DNA from 2 places in the Streptosporangium sp. LJ11 genome. Region 2 is predicted to be linked to the other one. Evidence: riboswitches for the same ligand, from Rfam matches in the RefSeq annotation. Region 2 holds a riboswitch; the other holds the start of a gene.

Region 1 (14,842 bases), on a different contig from region 2:
GAGTTCGGCATCGTCATCGTCGACGACCAGGGCAGGGTGGAGCGCTTCCTGGAGAAGCCGACCTGGGGCCAGGTCTTCTCCGACACCGCCAACACCGGCATCTACGTGATGGAGCCCGAGGTCCTCGACGAGATCGCGGCCGGGGAGTCCGTCGACTGGTCGGGCGACGTGTTCCCCAGGCTGCTGGAGCGCGGCGCCCCGCTGTACGGCTACGTGGCCGACGGCTACTGGGAGGACGTCGGCACCCACGAGAGCTACCTCAAGGCCCAGGCCGACGTCCTGTCCGGCCGGGTCAAGGTCGACATCGACGCCTTCGAGGTCTCGCCGGGCGTCTGGGTCGCCGAGGGGGCCTCGGTCGACGCCGACGCCGTCCTCAAGGGCCCCCTCTACGTCGGCGACTACGCCAAGATCGAGGCGGGCGCCGAGCTGCGCGAGTACACCGTGCTGGGCAGCAACGCGGTGGTCAGGGAGGGGGCCTTCCTGCACCGCGCGGTCGTCCACGACAACGTCTACGTCGGGCCCAGCGCCCACCTGCGCGGCTGCGTGATCGGCAAGAACACCGACCTGATGACCGGCGCCAGGGTCGAGGAGGGCGCCGTCGTCGGCGACGAGTGCATCATCGAGGCCGAGGCGTACATCTCCTCGGGCGTCAAGATCTACCCGTTCAAGACCATCGAGGCCGGGGCGGTGATCAACAACAGCGTCATCTGGGAGCCGCGCGCCCAGCGCAACCTGTTCGGCCCCCGGGGGGTCTCGGGGCTGGTCAACGTCGAGATCACCCCCGAGCTGTGCGTACGGCTGGCCAGCGCCTACGCCACCACCCTGAAGAAGGGCACCTCGGTCATCACCTCCCGCGACTCCTCCCGCGCCGCGCGGGCGCTGAAGCGGGCCGTGATCAGCGCCCTGAACGCCAGCGCGATCAACGTGCTCGACCTGGAGGCGTCCCCGCTCCCGGTGGCCCGCTTCCACACCGCCAGGGAGAACGCCGTCGGCGGCATCGCGCTGCGCACCACCCCCGGCGACCCGCAGAGCGTCGACATCGTCTTCATGGACGAGCACGGCGCGGACCTGTCCCCGGCGGCCCAGCGCAAGCTGGACCGGGTCTTCTCCCGGCAGGAGTTCCGCCGCGCCTTCCCCGGGGAGATCGCCGAGCTGAGCTTCCCCGCCCGGGCGGTGGAGGACTACACGCACGAGCTGCTGCGCCTGGTCGACATCAGCGGGGTGCGCGACGCCGACATGAAGGTCGTGGTCGACTGCGCCGGAGGCACCTCCTCGCTGGTGCTGCCCAGCCTGCTGGGCCGGGTCGGGGTGGACGTGCTGACCGTCAACAACCGACTGGACGACGCCTCGCCCACCGAGACCCTCGCCGAGCGCCGCCGCGACCTGCAGCGCCTGGCGGAGCTCGTCAGCTCCTCCAGGGCGGCCTTCGGGGTGCGCTTCGACCCGGTGGGGGAGCGGGTCGCGCTGGTGGACGAGAAGGGCCAGCTGATCAGCGAGGAGCGCGCCCTGCTGGTGGTGCTCGACCTGGTCGCCGCCGAGCGGCGCGGCGGCAGGGTGGCGCTGCCGGTCACCACCACCCGGGTGGCCGAGCAGGTCTGCAGGTTCCACGGCGTCCAGGCCGAGTGGACCTCCACCGCGATCGACGCGCTCACCGCCGCCGCCAGGGGACCAGAGATGATCTTCGCGGCCGACGGGCGCGGCGGTTTCATCGTGCCCGAGTTCGGCCCCACGGTGGACGGCCTGGCGGTGTTCCTGCGCCTGCTGGGCCTGGTCGCCAGGACCCGGCTCTCGCTCAGCCAGATCGACGCCAGGATCCCCGAGGCCAAGCTGCTGCGCCGGACCGTGCCGACCCCGTGGGCCGCCAAGGGCGCGGTGATGCGCTCGGTCATCGAGGCCGCCGAGCACTACCGCATCGACACCACCGACGGGGTGCGGGTCGTCGCCGAGGACGGCAGCTGGACCCTGGTGCTGCCCGACCCGACGGAGGCGGTCACCCACCTGTGGGCCGAGGGGTTCGACGTCGACTCCGCGCAGACCCTGATCGAGCACTGGGCGCGGGTGGTCGAGGAGGCCGCGGGCGGCTGACGGGACCAGGCCCCGGCGGGCGCGCCGGAGGCGCGGGAAGGCGCCTGGAAGGGGGCCGCGGGCCGAGCGGTTGCCACAAACACAGCGCGGCGCCATGGACCGGGGACAGTGCCCCCCTGTAACTTTGTCACCGACCGTACCCGCGGTTCAGCGTCAACCTTGACCTTCGCGCCTCATCACTGTATGTTGCGGCATTCGCAGTCCGAGAAAACACTTGAGAAGCGAAGAAGCGAGGCGCGCATCACTGAGCACCGTTGCCGCGTCTTCGCGGTAGGAGGCCGAGCCGATCGATGCCGAGCGTCTACTGCACGCAGTGCGGTCATGCCAATCCTGAGGATGCCCGTTTCTGTTCACGATGCGGGTCGCCGCTTACCAAAGCCGAGACCCCCGGAGACAGCACATCGACGATCTCCCTCTCCGGGATCGAGGCCTACGAGGCGGAGACAGGTGAGACGCTTCTCGCCGAACGGCAGGCCGTCGAGCAGTTGCCCCCGGGCACCGCGCTGCTGGTCGCGATGCGCGGCCCCAACGCCGGCAGCCGGTTCCTGCTCGACAGCGACCTGACCACCGTGGGCCGTCACCCCGAGAGCGACATCTTCCTCGACGACATCACGGTCTCGCGCCGCCACGTGGAGTTCTACCGGCGCGGCGGCGGGGTCTTCACCGTCCGCGACGTCGGCAGCCTGAACGGCACGTACGTGAACCGCGAGCGCATCGAGGAGGTCCCGCTGTACGGCGGTGACGAGGTGCAGATCGGCAAGTTCCGCCTCGTCTTCCTCACCCGCGGCGCCGCTGGAGGATGATGAGCTCGCAGGCCGCTCGTGCGCACATGAGCATCGGGGAGGTGCTCGCTCTCCTGCAGGGCGAGTTCCCCGATGTCAGCATCTCCAAGATTCGTTTCCTGGAGGGCGAGGGGCTGATCGAGCCGGAGCGCAGTCCCTCCGGTTACCGCAAGTTCACCTACGCCGACGTCGAGCGGCTCCGTTACATCCTCAGCGAGCAGCGTGACCGCTACCTGCCGCTGCGCGTCATCAAGGATCATCTGGAGGCGGCCGACCGCGAGGAGCGCCCGGCCGCCAGGCCGCGCGCGGTCCCCGACGACGCGCCCTCCGAGATCCGGCTCACCCGCGAGGAGCTGCTCGCCGCCGCCGAGCTCGACGAGGAGACCCTCGCCGAGCTGGAGGACTACGGCCTGCTGGCCGCCGTGGCCCGCTACTACGACGCCGAGGCGCTGGCCGTGGCCCGCAGCGTCGGAGCCCTGGCCGCCTTCGGCCTGCGGGCCCGCCACCTGCGGGCCGTCAAGGCCGCCGCGGAGCGCGAGGCCGGCCTGGTGGAGCAGGCCGTCGCCCCGCTCCTGCGCCGCCGCAGGCCCGGGGCCATCGACCAGGCCGACGAGACGGCCAGGGAGATCTCCGGCCTGCTGCTGGAATTGCACGCCTCTCTGCTGCGTTCCGGCGTTCGTGGGGCCCTGGGTCGGTGAGAACCTGACCAGGCACTCGTACCCCCACGAGTGTTACGTTGAACAAACCGGTCGGAATCCAGCGAAGACGGAGCAGCCCGTGTTGCAGATGGAGGTCGTGGGCGTTCGAGTTGAGATGCCCTCCAACCAGCCGATCGTCTTGCTGAAAGAGACGCATGGGGAGCGTTACCTACCTATATGGATCGGCATGACGGAGGCCACGGCGATCGCCATGGCCCAGGCCGAGGAACCACCACCCCGGCCGCTCACGCATGACCTGTTCCGTGACGTGCTCGAAGGGCTCGGCGTCCGGCTGAGCACGGTCAACATCGTCGCCCTGCGCGACGGCATCTTCTTCGCGGATCTCGTGTTCTCCAACGGGGTCGAGGTGAGCGCGCGTCCTTCGGACTCGATCGCCTTGGCACTTCGCACCGGCGCACGTATCTTCGCGAGTGAGGACGTGGTCCGGGAGGCAGGGGTGATCATCCCGGACGACCAGGAAGACGAGGTGGAGAAGTTCAGGGAGTTCCTTGACACGATCACGCCCGAGGACTTCGGCCGCGCGGGGTAGGAATTTCGGTGCATTTACGCTTCACGACGCGCCGAGTGGGGTCGTTGACTGGACTTGGCCCCAGTCCTACGGTGCAAGTGAAACCCGCGGTCGTGCGTAAACCCCCAGATCAGGCCGTGGGATGAGAGAAAGCCGGAGGTCCGCGTGGCGGTCAGCAGCGGCGAGGGTAGAAACGCCGATCAGGATGACCCGGAACGGCGCCAGTCGGCACGTCAGCGCGCGGGTGAAGAGGGTCTGCTGTTCGACGGGCAACCGGTGAAGGTGCCCGCCGATATCGGCTACCGGGGCCCCACGGCCTGTTCCGCGGCCGGCATCACCTACCGGCAACTCGACTACTGGGCGCGCACCGGCCTGGTCGAGCCCACCGTGCGGGCCGCCCACGGCTCCGGCTCCCAGCGGCTGTACGGCTTTCGCGACATCCTGGTCCTCAAGGTCGTCAAGCGGCTCCTCGACACCGGTGTCTCCCTCCAGCAGATTCGCATCGCCGTGCAGCACCTGCGCGACAGGGGCGTCAACGACCTGGCCGGGATCACCCTGATGAGCGACGGGGTGAGCGTCTACGAGTGCACCTCGCCCGACGAGGTCATCGACCTCCTCCAGGGTGGCCAGGGAGTCTTCGGCATAGCACTGGGACGGGTGTGGCAGGAGGTGGAGGGCTCCCTCGCGGATCTGCCCGGCGAACGCGCGGAGTCGAGCGAGGGCCCTTTAGGAGATCATCAGGCCGATGAGCTGGCCCGTCGTCGCAGAGCACGACGAACCGGGTAAACTCGGACCTGCCACTGACCCTGTGCGGGAGAGACCCCGACCAGGATCGGGGCGCCGAAGGAGCAACCTCCCCGGAATCTCTCAGGCACCCGGTACCGCACGGACGAGGCAACTCTGGAAAGCAGTCGCGCTCGCCAGGCGCGACTCACCGACGGTGCAAGCCTCCCGACAACGGGCAGGTGAAGCTCTCAGGTCACGACCCCGCACGACGGTCGTGATGACAGAGGGGGAGACCAGGCATACGCCCGCGCCCAGCGCCGGTCTCCACCCCGTCCCGGGAGGCTTCACCAATGACCGACCTGTCATCGCTCAGCGAACTCGGCTCTCCTCCGTTCGCGACCCGTCACATAGGGCCGGACGACGCCGGCCAGACCCGCATGCTGGAGGCGGTCGGATTCGCCTCCGTCGCCGACCTGGTCGCGGTGGCCGTGCCCGAGGCGATCCGTTCCTCGGAGCGGCTGAGCCTGCCCCCGGCGGCCGGGGAGTCCGAGGCTCTCGCCGAGCTGCGGGTCCTCGCCGGGCGCAACACCGTGCTCACCTCGATGATCGGCCTGGGGTACCACGACACGATCACCCCGGGCGTCATCCGCCGCAACCTCCTGGAGAACCCGGGCTGGTACACCGCGTACACGCCCTACCAGCCGGAGATCTCCCAGGGCCGCCTGGAAGCCCTGATCAACTTCCAGACCGTCGTCTCCGACCTGACCGCCCTCGACGTCGCCGGGGCCTCCCTGCTGGACGAGGCCACCGCCGCCGCCGAGGCGATGACCCTGGCCCGCCGTGCGGGCCGCAGCCCCTCGAAGGTGTTCGTGGTGGACGCCGACGCGCTGCCGCAGACCAAGGCGGTGCTGCGCACCCGCGCCGAGCCGCTCGGCATCGAGCTGGTCGAGAGCGACTTCACCGCCGAACTCCCCGAGTGCTTCGGGGTGCTCGTGCAGTATCCCGGCGCCAGCGGCAGGATCCGCGACTTCCGCGCCATCGCCGACGCCGCCCACGCCCGCGGCGCCCAGGTGGTCGCCGCCGCCGACCTGCTGGCCCTCACCCTCCTGGCCGCGCCCGGCGAGCTCGGCGCCGACATCGCGGTCGGCTCCTCGCAGCGCTTCGGCGTCCCCCTCGGCTTCGGCGGCCCGCACGCCGCCTACATGGCGGTCCGTGACGGCCTGCAGCGCCAGCTGCCGGGCCGCCTGGTGGGCGTCTCCCAGGACGCCGACCAGCGCCCCGCGTACCGGCTCGCGCTCCAGACCCGCGAGCAGCACATCCGCCGCGAGAAGGCCACCAGCAACATCTGCACCGCGCAGGTGCTGCTCGCCGTGATCGCCGGCATGTACGCCGTCTACCACGGCCCCGAGGGCCTGCGCAGGATCGGCCGTCGCACCCACCGGCACGCCGTCGTGCTCGCCGAGGGCCTGCGCCAGGGCGGCGTCGAGGTCGTGCACGACACCTTCTTCGACACCGTGCTCGCCAGGGTGCCCGGCCGCGCCGAGGCGGTCGTCGCCGCGGCCCGCGACAACGGGGTGAACCTGCGCCTGGTCGACGCCGACCACGTGGGCGTCACCTGCGACGAGAGGACCGAGCTCCTCCACCTGGAGCAGGTCCTGGCCGCCTTCGGGATCAGCGGCGCCGTGCTGGCCGACCTCGACGCCGCCGCGCACGACGCGCTGCCCGCCGCGCTGGCCCGGGTCAGCGACTACCTGACCCACCCGGTCTTCCACAGCCACCGCTCCGAGACGGCCATGCTGCGCTACCTGCGCAGGCTCCAGGACAAGGACATCGCGCTCGACCGGTCGATGATCCCGCTGGGCTCCTGCACCATGAAGCTCAACGCGACCACCGAGATGGAGCCGATCACCTGGCCGGAGTTCGCCGGGCTGCACCCCTACGCGCCCGAGGACCAGGCCGCGGGTTACGTCGAGCTGATCGGGCAGCTGGAGCGCTGGCTGGCCGAGGTCACCGGCTACGACGCCGTGTCGCTCCAGCCGAACGCCGGCTCCCAGGGCGAGTTCGCCGGGCTCCTGGCGATCCGCGCCTACCACACCGCCCGCGGCGAGTCCGGCCGCGACGTCTGCCTGATCCCCTCCTCCGCGCACGGCACCAACGCCGCGAGCGCGGTGATGGCGGGCATGCGCGTGGCCGTGGTCGCCTGTGACGACCAGGGCAACGTGGACGTCGACGACCTCGTCGCGAAGATCGACAAGCACCGCGAGCAGCTTGCCGCGATCATGGTGACCTACCCGTCCACGCACGGCGTGTACGAGGAGACGATCGTCCGGATCTGCGAGCTGGTGCACGAGGCCGGCGGGCAGGTCTACGTCGACGGCGCCAACCTCAACGCGCTGGTCGGTCTGGCCAGGCCGGGGGAGTTCGGGGCGGACGTCTCCCACCTGAACCTGCACAAGACCTTCTGCATCCCGCACGGCGGCGGCGGTCCCGGCGTCGGCCCGGTCGCGGTCCGCGCCCACCTGGCCGACTACCTGCCCGGCCACCCGCTGCGCGAGGGCACCGCCGTGGGTCCCGTCTCGGCGGCCCCGTACGGCTCCGCGGGCATCCTGCCCATCTCCTGGGCCTACATCCGGATGATGGGCGCCGACGGGCTGAAGGCGGCCACCGAGCAGGCCATCCTGTCGGCCAACTACCTGGCCCGCAGGCTCAGCCCCCACTACCCGGTCCTCTACACCGGCCGCGGCGGCCTCGTCGCCCACGAGTGCATCGTGGACCTGCGCCAGATCACCAAGGAGACCGGGGTGACGGTCGACGACGTGGCCAAGCGCCTCATCGACTACGGCTTCCACGCCCCGACCATGTCCTTCCCGGTGGCCGGCACGCTGATGATCGAGCCGACCGAGAGCGAGGACCTGGCCGAGCTCGACCGGTTCTGCGAGGCGATGATCGCGATCCGCGAGGAGATCGCGAAGGTCGCCTCCGGGGCGTACGACAGGACCGACAACCCGCTGCGCAACGCCCCGCACACGGCCGACAGCCTCGTCGCCGACGAGTGGGGCCACCCCTACAGCCGCACCGAGGCGGCCTACCCGCTGCCGTCGGTGCGCGAGGGCAAGTACTGGTCGCCGGTCCGCCGCATCGACCAGGCCTACGGCGACCGCAACCTGGTCTGCTCCTGCCCTCCCCTGGAGGCGTACGAGGACTGATCACCGCAGGGCCCCGCCGGGACCGGAAAGCCCGTGCGACCCGCGATATTCGCGGGGAATGCGACAGGACGGAGGGCGCCCCGAGTCGTTAGGCTCGGGGCGTCTCCGTATCCGGAAGGATCCTGCATGCCTGAGGTGGACACCCGTCCCTTGGACACCGCGCGAAGACTGGCCGAGGCGGGCGACCTCGACGGCGCCGCCGCGATCTTCGCCGAGCTGGTCGCCGATCCCGACGAGCCCGACCGGGCCCAGGCGGCGGTGGGTCTCGCGGTGGTGCTGGAGGAGAGCGGGGACGTGGCGGGTTCCCGCGCGGCCGCGCGCACCGCGCTGGCGACCGGGCATCCGGAGTTCGCCGCCCAGGCCGCCTGCCTGCTCGCGGGGAGCTTCGAGCGGGAGGACCTGGCCGACCAGGCCCGCGCCGCCTGGCAGGCCGCGCTGGGCGTCGGCCATCCCGCCTACGTCCCGCTGGCGCACATGGCCCTCGCCAGGCTCGCCACGGGCGAGGAGGAGGCCGAGCGGTCGCTGCGTGACGCGCTGGCCACCGCCGACCCGGAAATCGCTCCTCGTGCCGCCCAGCGGCTGGCGGAGGCACTCCTGGAGGAGGGCGAGCCGGGGGAGGCCGCCCAGGTGCTCCTGGAGGCGCTCGCGGTGCCCGACGCGGCAGAGGTGCCGAGGCTGCGGGTGATGCTCGGCATCGCTCACCTGGAGCTGGCGTGCGCGGAGTTCTCCGCCGCGATCGAGGAGGGCGGCGACGTCGAGACCGGTGCGCTGGCCATCGAGCTCCTGGCCCGCACGCTCCCGCTCAGGGGCCGCGACGAGGACGCCGAGCGCGTGTGGCGCTACGGCCTGGACAGCGCCGACGAGGATCTCGCCGGTGAGGTCCGCCTCCGCCTCGACCGGGACCTCTGACCCCGGGGCGCGCGGCGCGCCTCCCGGGCGAGGGCGCGATGCTCGTCGTGCCCGTGGGAGACCTCGCACGGGCACCGGCCTTTCCGGCGGCCTGGCCTCGCGGATTCCGGTCCGCCCGAAGCGGGGGACCGGGGCGGGGAACCGGAGAGGAGAGACCGGGTGGGACTCCGGCGGGTGTCAGTCGCGCTCCCGCCAGCGGCTCAGGGCGTGAGCGAAGTTGATCGCCACGATTCCGCCCCAGGCCAGCAGCAGCCCGGCGGTGCCGGAGGTCTGCGCCGCGATGGCGGTCAGCGGGATCCCGATGCCCATCGAACCGAGGGCGATCGGGATCGAGCTGTTCGAGTTCTTGCGCGACTTGGCCTTCGGCGCCCCGGAGGCGTGCATCTCGGCGCGCACCCGGTGGGCGATGGTCGCGTCCAGGCGTGACACGAACGACTCGATGAGGGCGGCCTCGTACTCGGGGCCGAGGTCGCGCCGGGCCTCGACGGTGGCACGCATGTCCTGGCGGATATCTTGATAGTCCTGCACGCTTCGATTGTTCCCTCACGCCGGCCGCCGGGCATCAGTCAATAGGAGGAGATCCGTGTCCACCTCCGAGTCCACCCCTCCCGACGGCGCGTCCACGCCGGGATCGGGGTTCCCGGCGCGCGCGGTCCCGCCCGTGGAGATCGCGACCCCGCACGGCCCGGCGCTGGTGGAGATCGACGAGGTGGCCGCCCCGCGTTTCCTGCTGGTGCTCACCCACGGCTCGGCCGGGGGAGTGGACGCCCCCGACCTGCTGGCCGTGCGGGACGCCGCGACGGCGATCGGCGGGACGGTCGCGCGGGTGCTCCAGCCGTTCCGGATGCGCGGAGCCCGCGCGCCGGGGTCGGCGGTCAAGCAGGACGAGGCGTGGGAGACGCTGGTGGCCGGGCTGCGCGGGCGCTATCCGGGGCTGCCGCTGGCGCAGGGCGGGCGGAGCAACGGGGCCAGGGTCGCGTGCCGTACGGCCGGGAGGGTCGGGGCCCGCGCGGTCGTCGCGCTGGCGTTCCCGCTGCACCCGCCGGGGAAGCCGGAGCGGTCACGTGCCGGGGAGCTGCGCGCGGCGGGTGTGGACGTGCTGGTGGTGAACGGAGACCGTGACCCGTTCGGCGTGCCCGAGGCGGCGGACGTCGCGCGCCTGGTGGTGCTGCCGGGAGAGGGTCACGACCTCGGGAGGAATCCCGCCGGGGTGGGCGAGGTGGTCGCCGAGTGGCTCGACACGAGGATGCGGCCGGACTCGGTGGACCCGCTCAGCGTGACCGGTCGGGTGTGACGGGCCTCAGACCACGCCGGCCAGTGGCCGGTGCGGCTCGATGACGGCACCGTCCGGGAGGAGCTCGCCGGTGTCGTCGAACAGCACCACACCGTTGCAGAGCAGGCTCCAGCCCTGCTCGGGGTGGGCCGCCATGGTGCGGGCGGCTTCGCGGTCCAGCGCGTCGGCGGACGGACAGGACGGCTCGTGCGGGCACATCGGCGTGCCTCCGGATCTCTCGTGTCGGCTCGCCCGGGTCACACCGGGCACGGGTGGGCATCGGACATCCGGCGGCACCGTCACCGATGGGTCTCCGTTCCCACGTATGACGGGGACGAGCATCTGAATGTTGATATATGGCCATGCGGTCCCTAACAGAACGGGAGCCGCACATCAAGCAGATCAAGTGTGCGATCGATCGCACCTTGGCGACATAGCCCGTTAGGACTGTTTGAGAACTGGTAAGGGGTCAGTCCGTCAGGGCTTTATCAGGGGATGTGACCTATAACACAGCATGCCTCATATAAGGACATTCGACCAAGTGCGACACGCCGCCAGGCAGGTAAACGATCGGTTACAAGTTGCTGACGTGCGCCGACGCGGGTTTTCCCACCCCTGACCGTCCCTTACCGGGTCCGATGTGCTCACCGCGCGCCCAGGCCGGCCAGGAGCGCGTCCAGCCCGTGCTCGAAGTCGGCGTCCGCCCCCGGGCTGCCGCCTCCCCTGGACGGGGGACGCCAGGGCTCGTCCTCGTCGCCCGAGGGCTCGGCCCAGCCCGACTGCTGCACCTCCACCGCCACCGCGCCGAAGACGTAGGCCCGAAGGGCCCGTACCGCGCCCGCGGCGTCGGCCAGTCCCGCGTCGGCCAGCTGGTCGGTCTGCTCCCTGATGGCGATCGCCGCCCTGCCCCTCGGCGGCTTGGTCAGGGCCAGGGCCAGCACCCCGGGATGCTCCCTCAGCGCGGCCCGGCTCGCCCGGCACCAGGCCCTCGCGCTGTCCTGCCAGCTCCCGCCGGGCTCGGCGTGGACGGTGGTGACGTGCTCGGCCAGCGCGTCCATCAGGGCGTCCTTGCCGCGCGGCAGGTGGTGGTAGATGGCCATCGCCTCCACCTGGAGCGCGTCGCCCAGCCGCCGCATCGTCAGGCGCCGGAGGCCCTGGCCGTCGGCGATGTGGAGGGCGGCGTCGATGATGCGCTCCCTGGAGAGCGGGACGGGAGGTCGCTTGGCAGGCATGGGAGGCATCCTGCCACCCCTTACCTTACTGCGTAAAGGACGGCGCGCCGGGCGGGACGAAGGTTCTTCGGCGTCGCCGCACGGCGAGGCGGCCGGCGGCGCGAACCGCTTCGCGGGAGGGCCCGGTCCCTGAGTGTGTGGGGCGGGGGCGGACCGCGTAGGCTACGAGCGGTGATCTGCCGGAGGAGACCGGCGACCGGCGAGAGAGGGAAGAAGATGGCGTTTTTCCGACCGCGCGTGAGCCGGGAGGCGGAGGTTCGTCACCACGCTGACCAGGAGGTCGGGAAGAGCTTCCCCGAGCTTCTGGAGAAGGCGCGCGAGGCCGAGGCCGAGGTGCGCCGGGCGCAGGCCGCCGCGGCCCCCGTGCAGGAGCTGCGAGCCGCCGGGCTGGCCTTCGACAGGGCGCTCACCGAGGCCCTGCGCGCGGCCGAGGCCAACCAGCGCGCGACGTTCGGGATCAGGTCGTACGACGACCGGATCCGCCGCCGCAAGGGCAGGGCCACCCCGAAGGGCGCCGAGTGGACCGCCGAGGTCAACCGCCTGCGCACCCTTCGCGAGCAGAACCGGCTGACCGGCATTCCCAGGGTCCCGCGCCCGGTCGCCGCCTCGGCCCGCTGATCTCCGTTCCCGGCCCTCGTCCCCGGCCCTCGCCGGGGCTTTCGACCGCGGGTGCCCGGGCGCGGATCTGATCCGCCCACCGGTCTCCATCCGCGGACCCGGTTCGAACGGCCTCTCGCCGCCCGTCACGCGTTCCCGTGACGGGCGGTTTCGCCGTTCCGGAACGGGTCCGGGGGAGGTGACGGTGGTCCGGCCCTGATGACCGGTCGTCTGGGCCCGGCCTCCCGGTTTGGCGGATTTTAGGTTAGGCTTTCCTAATAAGGTGTTCCGCTTCGGTGGCCTCTCCGGCCACTCCCTCAACGCCGTGACCAGGCACTTCGCTGAGGTGCACGCAGTTATGTCATTTTCGTCTGCCTTTTCTCGCGCCCGGACGGCTCCTCGCGCCCGGACGGCTCCTCGCATCCGGCGGGGGACGACGGTCGCCGATCCCTGGGCGCGCCGGCGGGAAACTCCCGCGCCGGCCGCCCGCCCGCCCGCGCGGGCGGCCGGCGCCGGCCGGGCATCCCGGTGCCGGGCGAGTCCACACAGCCGGGTTCGCCACCCGGTACACCCATGCTGGAGGTATCCGATGACCAACCCCTTCGACGACGAGAGCGCGTCCTTCCTGGTGCTGGTGAACGCCGAGGGGCAGCACTCGCTGTGGCCCGCGTTCGCCGACGTCCCCCCGGGGTGGGAGATCGTCCACGGTGAGGATTCCCGCGCCGGCTGCCTGGCCTACGTCGAAGGCTCCTGGACCGACATGCGCCCCAGGAGCCTCGTCGCCGAGATGGGCGGCTGACCCCCTTCGAGACCTTCGAGGGCCGGTACGGGGACCGTCGCCCCGGTTCCCGCGCCGGGCCCCTCGGGGAGGGGCGCCTCGCGCTCCCGCCGGTCCCTCCGGGGGGCACTCCCCGCGGGGGCCGGAACACGCCGAAGGGCGCCACCGCGGACCGGGAGGTCTCGCGGTGGCGCCCTTCGGGACTTCGGAACGGCCGGACGGCTCAGGTGGCAGGCGGCGCCGTGCCGGCAGGCCCGCCGGTCAGCTGGCCCAGTCGAGCAGCGGGCGGGTGTTGCTGGGGTGGCGGAGCTTGGAGAGCGACTCCTTCTCCAGCTGGCGGATGCGCTCGCGCGTCAGGCCGAGATACTTGCCGATCTCGTCGAGGGTGTGGGGCTTGCCGTCGACGAGGCCGAAGCGCAGGGCCATGATCTTCGCCTCCCTGGGAGAGAGGTTGCCGAGCACGCCGCGCAGCTGCTCGCCCAGCAGCTGGCGGTCGACGACCTCCGACGCCTCGGGCGAGTCGACGTCCTCGATGAGGTCGCCGATGGTGGTCTCGCCGTCCTCGCCGATGGTGGCGTTGAGGCTGATCGGCTGGCGGCTGGTGCGCAGCAGCTCCTCGATCTGGTCGGGGGTCTTGTCGAGCTCGACGCCCAGCTCCTCCGGCGTGGGCTCGCGGCCCAGACGCTGGTGCATGTCACGCTCGACGCGCGACAGCTTGGAGAGCATCTCCAGCACGTGCACCGGAAGCCTGATGGTGCGGGCAGAGTCGGCGAAGCCGCGCTGGATGGCCTGGCGGATCCACCACATGGCGTAGGTGGAGAACTTGTAGCCCTTGGTGTAGTCGAACTTCTCCACCGCGCGGATCAGGCCCAGGTTGCCCTCCTGGACCACGTCGAGCAGGGCCATGCCCCGGTCGGTGTACTTCTTCGCCACGGAGACGACCAGGCGGAGGTTGGCCTCCAGCATGTGGTCCTTGGCCCGGCGGCCGTCCTCGGCGATCCACTCCAGGTCGTCGCGCGCGGCCGCGGACAGACCCGGCTCGGCCTCCAGCTTGGACTCGGCGTACAGCCCGGCCTCGATGCGCTTGGCCAGCTCGACCTCCTGCGCGGCGGTGAGCAGGGTGCGACGGCCGATCGACTTCAGGTAGGTGTGCACCGAGTCGCCCATGACGGAGGACTGGTCGTCGAGGTCGAGGGTCGGCTCGACCTCGACCTCGACCTCCTCCGGCGGGTTCCACTCGTCGTCGAGCTCCGCCGCGGTGTCCTTGGTGTCCCTGGCGTCCTTCGCGGCCCCGGTCTTCCTGACGGGCTTGGCGGTCTTGAGGTCGCCCGCGGGCTCCGCACCGGTCGTGGCGGCGTCCGGGGCACCGGCCGTGGTCTCGGTCTTCACCGCCCCCTTCCTCGCGGGCGCGGCCTTGACCTTGCGGGCGGGGGTCTTGCGGGCGCTCTTGGTGCCGGACGCGGACAGCGCGGGCTCGTTCTCGGCCGCCAGGCTGACGCCCGCCTCGGTGAGCTCGCGCAGGATCGACCTGCCCTCGGTCGGGCTGATGCCCGCCTCGGCGAAGGCGTGGCGCAGCTCCGCGAGTGAAAGGTGGCCCTGGACTCGCCCTCGGTCAAGGAGCTGGTCGAGGGTCGTCGGGGCCTCAGATGAGGTCGCCACGGCGGTTGGGGGCATGAGGACACCTCCTCCATCACGGAGTCGTCTGAATTTACGGTCTGCTGGTCTTGGGGTGGGGCGGTCTGGGGGCCGCTCAGCGCACCAGTACCAATAACCCCAGGCAAGAACTTTCTGTTCCCGACTCGACCCGGAAAATATGAAGGGCGGACCGCCTTCCCGGCGATCCACCCGCACGTGGGCGCCCGAGAGAGCCTATTCGATCACTTCCACGGGGCCCTCTTGCGCCGGGTCAGCGGAGCCTTCGAGCACGGGGCCGTCGACCATGGGCATCGGGAAGGGCTCCGCCTTCTCCAGACGGTTCTCGCTCCAGTACTCGACGACCTTCTCGGGGTCGGGATTGACCTCCCTGG
Region 2 (14,842 bases):
GCCAGCAGGCTCCGCGCGGCCTGCGCCCCGGAGTGGGGGATGTCCCGGCCGAGAGCGGTCAGGGCCGGTCGCACCACCTGGGAGAGGGGCGAGTCGTCCCAGGCCACGAGGGACAGGTCCGCGGGCACCTCCAGCCGCATCTCCTGCGCGACCGAAAGCCCGGCGACGGCCATGATGTCGTTGTCGTAGACGATCGCCGTCGGCCGGTTCGCGCCGCTGACCAGCCGCCGCGTGGCCCGCGCGCCCTCCTCGCCGGTGTAGTCCGTGTGCACGATGGAGTGACCGGCCAGGCCGAGCTCGTCGCACGCGGCGGTGAAGGCCTGATCGCGCAGGACGGTGTGCACCAGCGCGGGCAGCCCGGCGACCCTGGCGATCCGGCGGTGGCCGAGTGCGGCGAGATACTCCACCGTCTCCCGCATGGCCGCGCCGTCGTCGGACCAGACGGCGGCGAGCGAGCCCGTCTCCGACGGATGGCCGATCACCACGGCCGGCAGGTCCAGCTCCTCGATCTCGGGGATGCGCGGGTCGTCGAAGTGCAGGTCGACCAGGATGACGCCGTCGACGCGGCCCTCTCCCCACCACCTGCGGTGAACCTCCGCCTCCTGCGCGTGGCCGGTCACCACCTGCAGGAGCAGGGCGTAGGAGCGGGCCGACAGCTCGCCCTCGATGCCGCTGATCAGCTCCATGAAGAACGGCTCCATCCCCAGGAACCGCGCCGGGCGGCACACGGTCAGGCCGACGGCGCGGGCCCGTGCCCCGTTCAGCGCGCGCGCCGCGCTGTTGGGCTGCCAGCCGATCTCCCTGGCGATGGCCTTGATGGTGTTCCTTCTCGCCTCCGACACGCCCGGCCGGTCGTTCAGCGCGTAGGAGACCGCGACCTTGGACACCCCCGCGCGACGAGCGATGTCGGCGATCGTCGGTCGCTTCACGAGACCCCCACCTGAACCGGTTATTCGACGCTTTTCCGCTGCGCACCCTACTACGCTCGTCTCACCCTCCGACGCTCTCCACGGCGGCCGGTGACCCGCGGTGATCGCCGGACCACGGCGGAACGCCCATGCCCGCGGCGACACCGGCGGCGGCGGCTTCGCCACCTCCCCGGCGGCGGATCCGCTTAACCACTTAACCCCCGCCACCCGCCGCGGCTCCGCCCGCACCCCGGCGGCGCCCCGCCCGTACCCCGGCGGCACCGGGGCTCGTCGGGGCCGGTAACGTGCGGGAGGGCGCCGGGATGGGCACACGGTGCCGGGACCTCGGTGCAAGCACGGCGAAACAGGAGACCATGTCCCGTCCCGTCATCGGCATCACCTGCTACGTCGAACCCGCGCGGTTCACCGTCTGGGAGACGACCACCGCGCTCCTGCCGTACGACTACGTCGACCACGTGGCCCGCGCGGGCGGGCAGCCGGTGATCCTGCCCCCGGCGGGCGACCCCGCGACGCTGGCGGGACGCCTGGACGGGCTGATCCTGGCCGGCGGCGGGGACGTCGGCCCGGAGCGGTACGGACAGGAGCCGCACGAGCGGACCGGCTACGTACGGCCGTTCCGCGACGACGCGGAGCTGGGGCTGGTCCGGGCGGCGCTGGAGCGGGGCCTGCCCTTCCTGGGCGTCTGCCGGGGCATGCAGGTCCTGAACGTCTCGCTGGGCGGCACCCTGCACCAGCACCTGCCCGACGTGGTCGGTCACCCGGGGCACGCCCCGGCTCCCGGCCGCTACGGCAGGATGCCGGTGTGGCTCGCCCCCGGCAGCCGGACCTCGAAGATCTTCGGGGCCGAGACCGTGGACGTGGCCCACTACCACCACCAGGCCCTCGACCGGCCGGCCGCGGGCCTCACCGTGACCGCCCACGCCGAGGACGGCACGATCGAGGCCGTGGAAGTGGACGACCACCCCTTCGCCGTCGCCGTCCAGTGGCACCCCGAGACCGACGACGAGTCGGCCCTGTTCGAGGCGCTGGTACGCCACGCCATCCCCTGACCGGCGCGGATCGGGGCGGCGAGGGGATTTCGCTCGGCCGGTTCGGGCGGTTAGGCTGGCCGCTGACACCGATGAACCCCGTGCGGGAGAGCGTCCTGACACCCAGGCCAGGACCCCTGAAGGAGCAAGCCCTCCCCGCGAACCTCTCAAGGCAAAGGACCGTGCGGGTAGGTGCCCTCTGGAAAGCAGGTCCCACGGCCTCGCCGAAGGTGAAAGTCCGGTAAAACCCGGATGAAACTCTCAGGCACCGACGACAGAGGGGGAGGATGCTCTCATCTGTCCCTTGTCTGAGGTGCGCACATGTCCCGACCTACGCCGCTGCGCGGCGTGCACGAGTCCCTCGGCGCGACGCTGACCGACTTCGCGGGCTGGCTGATGCCGCTCCGCTACGGCAGCGAGTCGGCCGAGCACAACGCGGTCCGCCAGGCGGCCGGCCTGTTCGACCTCTCCCACATGGGCGAGATCTTCGTGACCGGGCCGCAGGCCGCGGAAGCCCTCGATTACGCGCTGGTCGGCCACCTGTCCGCGCTGGAGCCCGGCCGCGCCCGCTACACGATGATCGTCGACGCCGAGGGCGGCGTGCTGGACGACCTGATCGTCTACCGGCTCGCCCCCGCCGAGTTCATGGTCGTCGCCAACGCCTCCAACTACCCGCGGGTGGCCGCCGAGCTGACCGACCGCGCCAAGGGCTTCGACGCCGCGGTGGACGACCGCTCAGAGCGGTACGCGCTGGTCGCGGTCCAGGGCCCGCGCTCCGCGGAGATCCTGGGCGCGCTCACCGACGCCGACCTCGACGGGCTCAAGTACTACGCCGGCCTGCCCGCCGTCGTCGCGGGCCGCGAGGCCCTCGTCGCCCGTACGGGCTACACCGGCGAGGACGGCTTCGAGCTGTTCGTCGCGGCCGAGGACGCGGAGCCGGTCTGGGCCGCGCTCACCGAGGCGGGCGCGCCGCACGGCCTGATCCCCGCGGGCCTGTCCGCCCGCGACACCCTCCGCCTGGAGGCCGGGATGCCGCTCTACGGCAACGAGCTGTCGGCCGGGCTGACCCCGTTCGACGCCGGGCTGGGCCGTGTGGTGAGGTTTGACAAGCCGGGCGACTTCGTCGGCCGGGCCGCCCTCGAATCACGCAAGGACGTCCCGCCGTCCCGCCGCCTGGTCGGTCTGATCGCGACCGGCCGCAGGGTGCCCCGGCACGGGTACCCGGTGGTGGTCGTCGGCGACGGCACGGTCGTCGGCGAGGTCACCAGCGGGGCGCCCTCCCAGTCACTGGGCAGGCCCATCGCCATGGCCTACGTGGACAACGGCCTGTCGTCAGGACTGGCCGTGGACATCAGGGGCGGCCACGAGCCGGTCGAGGTCGTCGCACTGCCTTTCTACAGGAGGAAAAAATGAGCAGCATTCCCGAGGAACTGCACTACACCAAGGAACACGAGTGGATCTCCGGCATCGATGACGGCCTGACCCTCACCGTCGGCATCACCGCCTACGCCGCCCAGGCGCTGGGCGACGTGGTCTTCGTGCAGATCCTCCCCGAGGTCGGTTCGACGATCACCGCCGGCGACGCGGTCGGCGAGGTCGAGTCGACCAAGTCGGTGAGCGACATCTTCGCACCGGTCTCCGGCGAGGTCGTCGAGGTCAACCAGGCCGTCGTGGACGACCCCTCGCTGGTCAACAGTGACTCCTACGGCGACGGCTGGCTGTTCCGCGTACGCCTCGAGGGCTCCGCCGACGACCTGCTGTCGCCGGAGGAGTACGCCGCGCTCACCTCGGGTGAGTCCTAAGCCTCTCCCCCCTCGCGTCACGGCCACGCGCGTCCGGAGGGCGCGCGTGGCCGTCCACGCTGGAAGGATTCAGATGACGATCAGCGTCTTCGATCTCTTCAAGATCGGAATCGGCCCGTCCAGCTCGCACACCGGCGGCCCGATGGCCGCCGCCCACAAGTTCGCCCGCGGCCTCCACCAGGACGGGCTGCTGGAGAAGACCGCCCGGGTGAGCGCCGTCCTGTACGGCTCGCTGGGCCTGACCGGCAAGGGCCACGGCAGCGACAAGGCCGTGCTGCTCGGCCTGTCCGGCGAGAAGCCCGAGCTGGTCGACGTCGACACGGTCGACGAGCGGCTCGCCGCCATGCGCGAGTCCGGCACCCTCTGCCTGTACGGCTCCCGCGAGATCCCCTTCGTCATCGGCGAGGACCTCGTCTTCGAACGCAAGATCTCGCTCCCCGGCCACCCCAACGGCATGCGCTTCACCGCGCTGTCCGAGTCCGGCGAGACGATCCGCGAGAAGGTCTACTACTCGGTGGGCGGCGGCTTCGTCGTCGACGAGAACGCCACCGGTGCCGACCGGATCAAACCCGACGACACCGTCCTGCCGTACCCCTTCACCACGGCAGCGGAGCTGCTCGCCCAGTGCGCGGAGACCGGGCTGTCGATCTCCGGGCTGATGCTGGAGAACGAGCGGGCGTTCGGCCGCACCGAGGCCGAGATCCGCGCCCAGCTGCTCGTGCTGTGGCAGGTCATGAGCGAGTGCGTGCGGCGCGGCATCGGCAAGGAGGGCGTGCTGCCCGGCGGCCTGAAGGTCCGCCGCCGCGCCCACCAGCTCCACCGGCAGCTGCGGAGCGAGTCGCCGGAGAAGGACTCGCTGCAGACGATGGACTGGGTCTCGCTGTTCGCCCTCGCGGTCAACGAGGAGAACGCCGCCGGAGGCCGCATCGTCACCGCGCCCACCAACGGCGCCGCGGGCATCATCCCGGCCGTGCTCACCTACTACGACCGCTTCACGAAGGACTCCGACGACGAGGGCGTGATCCGCTTCCTGCTGACCGCGGGGGCGATCGGCGTGCTGTTCAAGGAGAACGCCTCCATCTCCGGCGCCGAGGTCGGCTGCCAGGGCGAGGTCGGCTCGGCCTGCTCGATGGCCGCCGCCGGGCTCACCGAGGTGATGGGCGGCACCCCGGAGCAGGTCGAGAACGCCGCCGAGATCGGCATCGAGCACAACCTGGGGCTGACCTGCGACCCGATCGGCGGCCTGGTGCAGATCCCGTGCATCGAGCGCAACGCGGTCGCCTCGATCAAGGCCATCGCCGCCGCCAGGATCGCGATGCGCGGCGACGGCCGCCACTTCGTCTCGCTGGACAAGGCGATCAAGACGATGCGCGACACCGGCCGCGACATGCTCGACAAGTACAAGGAGACCAGCCGGGGAGGGCTCGCGGTCAACGTCATCGAGTGCTGACCTCAATCCCTATCAAATTTCGCATCACGTGCAAGACCCCCCGAGCCCACGCCTATGCTGGGTGGCCATGTGCGCGGGACTCGGGAGGTCGCGGTGGTAACGGGAACGCACCCGGCAAGCCGTTCCCGTCGCTCCCAGCGCCCCGCGAACCCCTCCCGCCCCCTGCGGGTGCTCCGCTTCCTCGGGTCGCACTGGCTCTTCATCACCGCCCTGCTGGCGGGCGGCGGCCTGCGGCTGCTCGCCATGCTCGGCTACCGGCCCGCCCTGTGGTTCTGGGCCGACTCCTTCGTCTACCTGAACGCGGGGCTCGACCCCCGCCCCCTGGAGTCCCGCCCGGCGGGCTACGCGCTGTTCCTGTGGATCCTCAAGCCGCTGTCGAGCATCCCCGCGGTGGTCGCGGTGCAGCACCTGCTCGGACTGGCCGTGGCCGTCTGCGTCTACCTGCTGCTGCGCAGGCTGGGCGGGTTGCCGGGGTGGGGCGCGACGCTCGCCACGCTGCCGGTGCTGCTGGACGCCTACCAGCTCCAGCTCGAACACCTCGTCATGGCGGACCTGCTCTTCCAGTTCCTGGCGGTGCTGGCGGTCACGCTGCTGCTGTGGCGGCGGCGCCCCGCGGTGTGGGTCGCGGCACTGGCCGGAGCGCTGCTGGCCGCGGCGACCGTCACCCGCACGATCGGGCTGCCGCTGATCGCCGTGGCACTGGCCTGCATGCTGATCCGCCGGGCCGGATGGCGGGCGGTCGTCGCCGCGACGCTGGCCGCCGCGATCGGCCTGGGCTCGTACGCGGCCTGGTTCAGAGCCGAGCACGGCAGCTACGGGCTGACCAGGGGGAACGCCTTCCTCTGGGCGCGGACGATGACCTTCGCCGACTGTTCCAGGATCCACCCGGCCGGTCCCGAGGCGGCCCTGTGCCCCGTCGAGCCGCTCGGGCGGCGCGCGGCCCCGCCGGTCTACATCTGGGACGGCGGGTCGCCGCTGAACAAGGTCAAGGGCAGCTGGGCGGAGCGCGACGCGCTCGCGGGCGCCTTCGCCACCCAGGCGATCATGGCCCAGCCGTTCGACTTCCTGCGGGCGGGCCTGGCGGACGCGGCCCACATCTTCGACTGGAACCGGCGCGTCTACCCGGCTCCCGGGCCGCAGAGCGCCTACGTCTTCCCCGACACCGTACGGCCCTTCTCCTCGGGGGCGGCCTCGCAGGGAAAGACCGCCGAGCAGCTGACCGTGGCCTACCAGGGCTCGTCGGGGGCGCCGGTGATGGTCGAGCCGTACGCGGGCTGGCTGCGCGGCTACCAGGAGTACGCCTTCGTGCGGGGCCCGTACCTCGCGGTGATCCTGCTGGTCGGCCTGGTCGGGGTGCTGATGCGGCTGCGGCGGTTCGGCGACGCGGTGCTGCTGCCCTGGGCGGCGGGGACCATGCTGCTGGTCCTGCCGCCCTTCATCGCGGCCTTCGACCACCGCTACGTCATCCCCGCCCTCCCGCTGGCCTGCCTCGCCGCCGGACTGGCCTTCGGGGTCAGGCACGAGGAGAACGAACCCGAGGCGGTGAACGGGAAACCGGACGAGGACCCGCCGTACGAGGGCCCCGGCGACGAGGACCCGTCGTACCGCACGACGGCCGAGCGGCCGGTGTACGCGAGCCCCGTCGGGGAGTCGGGGTACGGGCCGGGGTCGTACGACGAGCAGGCGCACCGGGATGGCGCGTACGGAAGCACCGCGTACGGGGGCACGACGGAGCCGCCGGTGTACGGCGCGACGGGCGAGCGATCCGCGTACGGCGTCACCGGCGAACGGCCGGCGTACGGCGTGACGGGCGAATGGCCGGTGTCCGGAGGGACGGGCGGGCGGCCGGGGTCCGGAGGAACGGCCGAGCGAGCGGCGTACGGCGCGACGGGCGAGCGGCCGGTGTCCGGAGGGTCAGCGGCGGCGGACGTGCAGGCGAACCACCACGCCGAGTTCTACCTCCCCGAGCGCTCGTCGGACCTTCCCCACCGCGTCCCTGTTCAGCCGGGCCACGAGTTTGCCGACATCGGTCGCGGGCGCGCAGCCCACCCCGATGCGCAGCCGCTCGTGCCGTATGTACCTGACGCGGACACGGGTGAGCCCTTCGACTTCTTTAAGAGCAACCCCGAGCATGGCGGTCCCCGTCCCGGACCGCCTGCCCCACCGTCCCCATCCCAGGGTGTGTAGCAGCCACCGCACCGCCAGGAGTGCCAGCGCCACCAGCAGCAGCGCCACCAGCCAGCCCAGCCACGGATGCGCGGCCAGCCAGCCGGGGAACCCCTTGCGCACGAGCCTGGCCCCGGGCGAATGGCCGGGAATGTCACCGCGTCCTCGCAGGAAGGCGTAGAGTCCCGCGCACACCAGCACCGCCCCGGTGACGGCCAGACCGATCCGGTTGCCCAGATAGGGCCTCATCGCGCCTTCTTCCTGCGCAGCCGTACGACGACGTCACCCGCGCACATCGCGCCCAGCCCGGACAGCCGGTCACCCACCGCCGCGCCCACCCGGCGCAGCACGGGCCCGGTCCGCTCGGCGTCGGTGAACACGGTGACCTCGACGATCCGCGACGTGAGCCGGACCCGGGCCCCGTTCACCTCGTCCACCGCCTCGGCGGCCTCCCGCAGCGTGCGGCGGAGCCCGGACCTGGTGATGCCGATCACCATGTGCGGGTCTCCCGACTCCAGCGGCACCAGCCGGGCCCGGCCCGGCAGCACGGCGAGCGCGAGCATCACCAGGCCCACCGCCATGGCGAGCGTCGACGCGGCGAACGTGGCGGGATCCGACCAGTTCCACGCGCCGGCCCCGTTGACGAGCCGCCGGTAGGGCACCCGCGCGACCGGCGACTCCATGAGCAGGCCCACCGTCACCGAGGCCGAGACCACCAGCACGGCGGACACCGTCAGGGCCGCGGGAACACCGGCGGGGGTCCTTCCCGGCCGCAGCAACCGCACCGACCTGCGCCGGACGTCCTGGAACTGCTCGGCCGCCGCCTTGCCTCCCGAGCCGCCGGTGGTGGTCCCCGCGCCGCCGGTGCCTCCCGAGCCCGCCAGGATGTCCTGGAGAGTAGTCGTCATCTAATAACTCCCGTGGATACTCCGGCCTTCAGGCCGGGGAGGAAGCGGGAGCGGGAAAGGGCTGTGGCGCCTGAGCGTGCCTGGACCCGCGCGACCCACTCCAGCCGATACTCAACTGATCTTGTTATATTGTGTGAGGAATGGCGCAGACCGTGAAGCGGGCGTTCAAGTTCCGCTTCTACCCGACCCCCGAGCAAGCCGAAGAGCTTGCCCGGACGTTCGGCTGTGTCCGCCTCGTCTACAACAAAGCCCTCGAACACCGCACCCGCGCCTACACGATCGAAGGCCGGAAAGTCTCCTACGTGCAGTCGTCGGCCACGCTCACCGAGTGGAAGAAAACCGACGACCTCCTCTTCTTGAACGAGGTGTCGTCGGTCCCGCTCCAGCAGGCCCTCAGGCACCTTCAAACAGCGTTCACGAACTTCTTCGCCAAGCGGGCGAAGTATCCGGCGTTCAAGTCCCGCAAGAAGTCCCGGCTGAGCGCCGAGTACACGCGATCTGCGTTCAAGTACCGGGGCGGTCAGATCACCCTCGCGAAGATGAACGCGCCTCTGAATGTCGTGTGGTCGCGTCCGCTGCCCGAGAGTGCGGAGCCGTCCACGGTAACCGTGTCGAAGGACGCGGCAGGGCGCTGGTTCGTGTCGATCCTGTGCGAAGACCGCATCGCCCCGCTTCCTGCGGCCGCGAACGTGGTCGGGGTGGACGCGGGCATCACGGCGTTGGCCACGCTCTCCACTGGAGAGAAGATCACCAATCCGAGGCACGAGCGGGCCGATCGCCGCAAGCTCGCCAAGGCTCAGCGCAACCTCGCCCGTAAGAAGAAGGGTTCTGCGAACCGGGCCAAGGCGAAGCTCGCGGTCGCCCGCGTCTATGCCCGTATCGCGGATCGGCGCCGCGATCATCTGCACAAGGTCACCACACGGCTTGTTCGCGAGAACCAAGTGATCGCCGTGGAAGACCTCACCGTGCGGAACATGGTGAAGAACCGCAGCTTGGCCCGCGCCATCTCCGACGCCTCCTGGCGTCAAATGCGGGAAATGCTGGAGTACAAAGCGCAGTGGTACGAGCGGGAACTGCTGGTCGTTGACCGCTGGTTTCCCTCGTCGAAGCTGTGTTCGGCATGCGGCACGATCCATCGGTCCATGCCGCTGGGCATCCGAGACTGGGTGTGTGCCTGCGGCACCGTTCACGACCGGGACGTCAACGCCGCGAAGAACATCTTGGCCGCCGGGCTGGCGGACAGGTAAAACGCCTGTGGAGCTGATGTAAGACCTCAAGGAGAGTCCTCTTTGGCGGGCAGTTGGCAGTGAAGCAGGAACCCTCACGGGCGACCGTGAGAATCCCCTCCCTTCGGGGAGGGGAGGATGTCAAGTGTGCGCGTTCGGGCAGGGCCGAGCCAGGAATCAACCACCCACTTGCGCGATCTTGAGGCCCTCCTGGCGGGAGCATTGACCACCCGTCCAGCAACATGAATATTGCTCATATTCGTGGGGGCCGGGTTATCCTGCGAACATGGACGACCGCCAGCGCTACGACCGGGCCACAGCGCACCTGGAACCCCCCTTCGCCGTCCTCGACCTGCCCGCCCTGCGCGCCAACGCCGAGGGAATGGTCCGCCGGGCCGGGGGCAAACCGATCAGGGTCGCCAGCAAGTCCATCAGGTCCCGGGCCGTGCTCGAACGCGTCCTCGCCATGGACGGCTTCACCGGCATCATGGCCTTCACCCTCCCCGAGGCCCTCTGGCTCGTCTCCACCGGGATGCGGGACGTGCTCGTGGCGTACCCCACCGTCGACCGCGCCGCGCTCGCCGAGCTGGCCGCCGGCCCGGTCGCGGCACGGGAGATCACGATCACGGTGGACCACGCCGAGCACCTGGACCTCATCGAGTCCGCCGTCTCCGGAGTCCACGACCGCCACGAGATCCGGCTCTGCCTGGACGTCGACGCGGGCTACCTCGCCTTCGGCGGCCGGTTCAGGGCGGGGGTCCGCCGCTCCCCCATCCGCGAGATCGGCCAGGCCGCCGACCTGGCCACCGAGATCGCGAAACGGCCCGGATTCCGGCTCGTGGGCCTGATGGCGTACGAGGCGCAGATCGCCGGAGTCGGCGACGACCCTCCGGGCAACCCCGTCCTGACCCGGGCCGTCCGCCTGATGCAGGCCCGGTCCCGGCGCGAGCTGATCACGCGCAGGGGCCGGATCGTCCAGGCCGTCCGCCAGATCACCGACCTGGAGTTCGTCAACGGCGGCGGCACCGGCAGCATCGAGAAGACCGCCAAGGAGAGGGCCGTCACCGAGATCGCCGCCGGATCCGGATTCTTCCACCCCCGCCTGTTCGACTTCTACCGGGGATTCACCGGCCGGCCCGCCGCCCTGTTCGCCCTGCCCGTCGTACGCCGCCCCGCCCCGGGCGTCGTCACCGTCCTCGGCGGCGGCTACCCCGCCTCCGGCGCTCCCGGCGACAGCCGCCTGCCCCAGCCCTACCTGCCGTGCGGGCTGCGCTACGACGCCGACGAGGGAGCCGGAGAGGTGCAGACCCCCCTCGTCGGGCAGGCCGCCGAGGACCTGCGCGCCGGCGACCGGGTCTGGTTCCGGCACGCCAAGGCGGGTGAGCTCTGCGAGCGCTTCGCGAGCCTGCACCTGATCGACGGGGACGAGGTCGTGGACGAGGTCCCCACCTACCGGGGCGAGGGCCGTACCTTCCTCTGACCCGCCGCCCCTGTCTCCTCCCCGGATCCACGGCTGGAACTCCGGCAGAGCGGCGTCCCTTCCGGACCCGGCCCCGTCCGGAACACGGGAGCGGACCCCGGCACGAGGAACGGGCACCCGCCGCTCCAGCGGCGGGTGCCCGTTCCTGCCACACCTCTGCCCCTCCCCCGGGCACTACGGCCCCCGGCGCTCCGCGCCCGGAGAGACCGCGCTCCCGAGGAACCTCAGGGGGATCTCAGAAGCCCAGGTCGAGCTCTTCCCACCTGCTGCACCTGTGGGTCGACCAGCTCCGGTACTTGACCTGACAGGTCTTGACCCGCACCTCGCTGACGTCGTGCGCCGTGACGCGGAAGCGCTTGGTGTCGTCGTAGCTGCACAGCCTGTCGCGCTTGGCGACGTCCCAGTCCTCGTCCTCGGACGAGACGACCTGGACCTCGACGTAGGCGCAGCGACCGCCCTGGCGGAACGTGCGCCTGTCACCGTCGTACAGCTCGCCCCGCAGCCTGAACGTGTTGTCGTCCTCCTCGTCGCCCCTGACCGAGTACTCGGCCTCCAGCGTGGCCAGGCCGTTCCTGGACTCCTGCTCGAAGCTGTCGTCGACGTCACGCGCCGAGGACGCCGAGGACGCCGAGGACACAGCCGACGCGGACGAGGCGGACGCCGGTGTCGCGGCGAAGGCGGCCGGAGCCACCGTCAGCACGAGACCCGTGGTCGCCACCACCGCGATCGCGGCGCGAATGATGTTTTTCATGGATTTACCCCTCCCTTTCACCTACCCGCGATGTTCCGCGAGCGGGAAAAAGGTCACATGAGTAAACCCCTACTCAATTCGGGGCCGCCGACCGGTCGTCGGCGACACCGGAACCCCCGGTCAGCGACGCCGGCGCCGCCACAACACGACCACCGCGCCGAGCGCCAGCACCGCCCCCACCCCGATCAGGATCGGCGCCAGGTCCGGCCGGTCGTCCGCCCACAGATCCTCGGGCTCGCCGGCGAGCCTGACCGGCTTCGGTCCCGTCACGCCCACCATGTCACCGACCTGGGTGACGAGATGCTCCGCGTTCGCCCTGACCTTGGCCACACCGCGTGCCGCGACCCGCTTGGGGCTCACCCGGTCCGCGATGGCGTCCACCGTCTGAGCCAACTCCGCGCGCGTGCGCTCGATCTGCCGCTCCAACTCCGCGGGATCGGTGTCCGCCATGGCGCTCCTCCCCTACTCCTTGACATTGATCAGTCTGTCAGGTCCTGCCCACCCACGGCACTTCGGACAGGCCGGTAAGTTGACCGGGGAACCATTCCTCGGAGGAACACCATGAAACTCGAGCCGGGCGACGCCGCCCCGGACTTCACGCTTCCCGCCGCCGACGGCACCACCGTGTCGCTGGAGACACACCGCGGTCGGCGCGTCATCCTCTACTTCTACCCCGCCGCGATGACCCCGGGCTGCACCAAGCAGGCCTGCGACTTCCGCGACAGCCTCGCCTCGCTGGCCGCGGCCGGATTCGCCGTGCTCGGCGTCTCGAAGGACAGCCCGGCCAAGCTCGCCAAGTTCGCCGAGCACGACGCCCTGACCTTCCCGCTCCTGTCCGACCCCTCCCTCGAGGTCCACAAGGCCTACGACGCGTACGGGGAGAAGATGATGTACGGCAAGACGACCGTCGGGGTCATCCGCTCCACCTTCGTCATCGACGCCAACGGAAAGATCGAGAAGGCTCTCTACAACGTGAAGGCGACCGGTCACGTGGCCCGCCTCCGCCGCGAACTCGGCATCGACTAAAATGAACCTTTTTCAACTTGTTGTCGCAGGTCAACAGGCGGTGAGCGGATGACCGAGGCTGCATGGCCTGCAGGGATGCGGGCCATGCGGCGCTCAGATGGCACCCGAGGGAGTTGCTCCGTCGCTGTTCTGGAGCCTGTGCAGGGCAGGATGGAAAAGGCTCCTTGGTAGAGGGCCGACTACGCGGTCAGCGCACCAGGCCCGGTACCACCTTCACCCCGTCCTCGCGGAGCGTGAACAGTTCCCTGCTTTTGCCCGTCCGTATGTCCACCGCGTAAACCACCGATGGCCTGTCCGGTGATTCCGGTGCGGCCAGCGTGGTCACCTCCGTGGTGTTCAGCCAGCCACCGAGCCGTAAGGGGTAGAGCCCTTCTGAGATGCCGGATATCGGGATGCGGGTTTCCCGGCCGCCGCTTACCGCGTCGAAAACGACGATTGAGCCGTCCCGCCGCACCATCGGCTGCCGGTCCCGATCGACGGTCTGCCCCAGCCGGGCGAGCGTCCGCCCGTCAGACGCGAGAGCGCTGTAGTCGTACGTGAAGTCCCGGATGGTGATCGGGTCATGGCCGAGCACCCACACTTGGCTGGTCATGTCGTACGGCTTGGCGAGCACGACGGGTCCAGACCCGTCCGACACGCTCACCGGCCACCACCCGCGCTTGAGGTCGGTCACCGTCCCCCGCTGCACGTCCACCAGCTTGTTCGGCTTTCGCCGCCCGCCCCACCCCGACACGACGAACCGCAGCCCGCCGGGAGACAGCCGCAGGGCGTACTCAACCGCGAAGTCCTCTGCGGGCTGCTTCAGCGGCGCCTTCCACGTCCTGCCGCTCGCCAGGTCGCGCACCACGATCGCGCGATGTTCCGAGCTGTAGTAGGCGATCCTGCGGCCGTCCGCCGTGACCTCCAGCGGCCCCTTCTCGAACGCCTCGGCCAGCTCGTAGGTGTCGCCCCCGCCGGTCACGATCCGCCAGGCGCGCCTGGCGCACGGATCTCCGGTCATCGGGCAGCTCTGCCTGTACGCCTGCTCGACCGGCCCGACCCCCTTGGCGGGCAGCGGGAGCACCGTCGTTTCTGGCGGGGTAAGCACCACCGGGGGGGCAAGGTGCATCTGCGGGAGCAGCGTGGCGCCACCGCCCGCGATCAGGCAGGTCACGGCGGCGGCCGCCATGACCAGGCGGGTCGTGCGCCTCCTGCGCGCCCCCCGCACCGCCCGGGCCGCCAGGTCGACGGCGGGCGCCTGCTCGGCCAGCGCGTGCAGGTCCTCACGTAGTGTGTTCACCGGTACACCTCCTGAGGGGTGATCGCGCGCAGTTTCGACAGCGCGTAGTGCGTCTGGCTCTTGACGGTGCCGATCGAGACGCCCATGAGCTGCGCGGTCTCGTGCTCGGAGCGGTCCTCGTAGAAGCGCAGCACGATCACCGCCCGCTGCTTCGGAGTGAGCTGGGCCAGCGTGTGCAGCAGGGCCAGGCGGCGCACGGTCGCCTCGTCGTGCGGTTGCCGGGACTCGGCGAGTTCCGGCGCTTCGGCTCCGAGGAGCTCGACGTGCTTGCGCCGGCGCCAGGAGATGCTCTGGTTCACCAGGGCCTTGCGGGCGTAGGCCTCGGGGTTGCCGCCTTTGGCGAGCTTGGTCCAGTGGGAGGCGAGGCGGGTGAGGACTGTCTGCAACAGGTCCTCGGCGAGGTGGGGGTTCCCGGTGAGCAGGTACGCCGTCCGCATCAGCGATTGCTGGCGAGCGTGCACGAACTCGTGGAACCCCTCGTAGCGGTCCATGTAGAGAAATAACTCCGCCGAAGGGCTTCAGGTTGGAACGTCAGCGTAACGACGGGCACGCGAGCCGGTCGGCTATGAGGTGATCGCGGTTGTCTTCGCCGGTGGGACGGGGCACTGAGTCTTTTTCATCCCCTGGCAGCGGACTGCTGGACACAGCATGATCGCAAGACCGGTGTTCGCCTAACGACATAGAGAAACCCCTGGTAGACGGGTTGATCACCACAACCATCACCGTCACAACCAGGGGTTTCGGATGCTGTTCTATCGTGCTGCCGTCGATGTGTCGCGTTCAACGCTGAACTACGT

Evidence for each region. Region 2 has a riboswitch for glycine ahead of gcvT (glycine cleavage system aminomethyltransferase GcvT). Riboswitches for the same ligand answer to the same signal wherever they lie in the genome.
Region 1: another riboswitch for glycine. It lies ahead of gcvP (aminomethyl-transferring glycine dehydrogenase); the one in region 2 lies ahead of gcvT (glycine cleavage system aminomethyltransferase GcvT).

Annotation. Positions count from the first base shown of each region.
Region 1 covers NZ_JBPXMB010000026.1:117,091-131,932, reverse strand. The annotation lists gene ACTOQ3_RS33220 (sugar phosphate nucleotidyltransferase) at 1-2,085, shown strand, start outside; gene ACTOQ3_RS33215 (FHA domain-containing protein) at 2,376-2,888, shown strand; gene ftsR (transcriptional regulator FtsR) at 2,915-3,565, shown strand; gene ACTOQ3_RS33205 (bifunctional nuclease family protein) at 3,645-4,115, shown strand; gene ACTOQ3_RS33200 (MerR family transcriptional regulator) at 4,260-4,880, shown strand; glycine riboswitch at 4,896-4,988, shown strand; gene gcvP (aminomethyl-transferring glycine dehydrogenase) at 5,171-8,026, shown strand; gene ACTOQ3_RS33190 (hypothetical protein) at 8,153-8,935, shown strand; gene ACTOQ3_RS33185 (hypothetical protein) at 9,113-9,463, opposite strand; gene ACTOQ3_RS33180 (alpha/beta hydrolase family protein) at 9,597-10,229, shown strand; gene ACTOQ3_RS33175 (DUF5999 family protein) at 10,236-10,427, opposite strand; gene ACTOQ3_RS33170 (TetR/AcrR family transcriptional regulator C-terminal domain-containing protein) at 10,853-11,440, opposite strand; gene ACTOQ3_RS33165 (hypothetical protein) at 11,657-12,058, shown strand; gene ACTOQ3_RS33160 (MbtH family protein) at 12,627-12,836, shown strand; gene ACTOQ3_RS33155 (RNA polymerase sigma factor) at 13,077-14,489, opposite strand; gene ACTOQ3_RS33150 (hypothetical protein) at 14,685-14,842, opposite strand, start outside.
Region 2 covers NZ_JBPXMB010000023.1:142,693-157,534, forward strand. The annotation lists gene ACTOQ3_RS30830 (LacI family DNA-binding transcriptional regulator) at 1-929, opposite strand, end outside; gene ACTOQ3_RS30835 (gamma-glutamyl-gamma-aminobutyrate hydrolase family protein) at 1,283-1,978, shown strand; glycine riboswitch at 2,052-2,150, shown strand; glycine riboswitch at 2,151-2,245, shown strand; gene gcvT (glycine cleavage system aminomethyltransferase GcvT) at 2,279-3,370, shown strand; gene gcvH (glycine cleavage system protein GcvH) at 3,367-3,759, shown strand; gene ACTOQ3_RS30850 (L-serine ammonia-lyase) at 3,833-5,209, shown strand; gene ACTOQ3_RS30855 (hypothetical protein) at 5,303-7,396, shown strand; gene ACTOQ3_RS30860 (DUF6286 domain-containing protein) at 7,621-8,283, opposite strand; gene ACTOQ3_RS30865 (RNA-guided endonuclease InsQ/TnpB family protein) at 8,424-9,530, shown strand; gene ACTOQ3_RS30870 (amino acid deaminase/aldolase) at 9,796-10,989, shown strand; gene ACTOQ3_RS30875 (hypothetical protein) at 11,225-11,740, opposite strand; gene ACTOQ3_RS30880 (DUF3618 domain-containing protein) at 11,861-12,190, opposite strand; gene bcp (thioredoxin-dependent thiol peroxidase) at 12,302-12,766, shown strand; gene ACTOQ3_RS30890 (hypothetical protein) at 12,954-14,045, opposite strand; gene ACTOQ3_RS30895 (SigE family RNA polymerase sigma factor) at 14,042-14,536, opposite strand; gene ACTOQ3_RS30900 (transposase family protein) at 14,790-14,842, shown strand, end outside.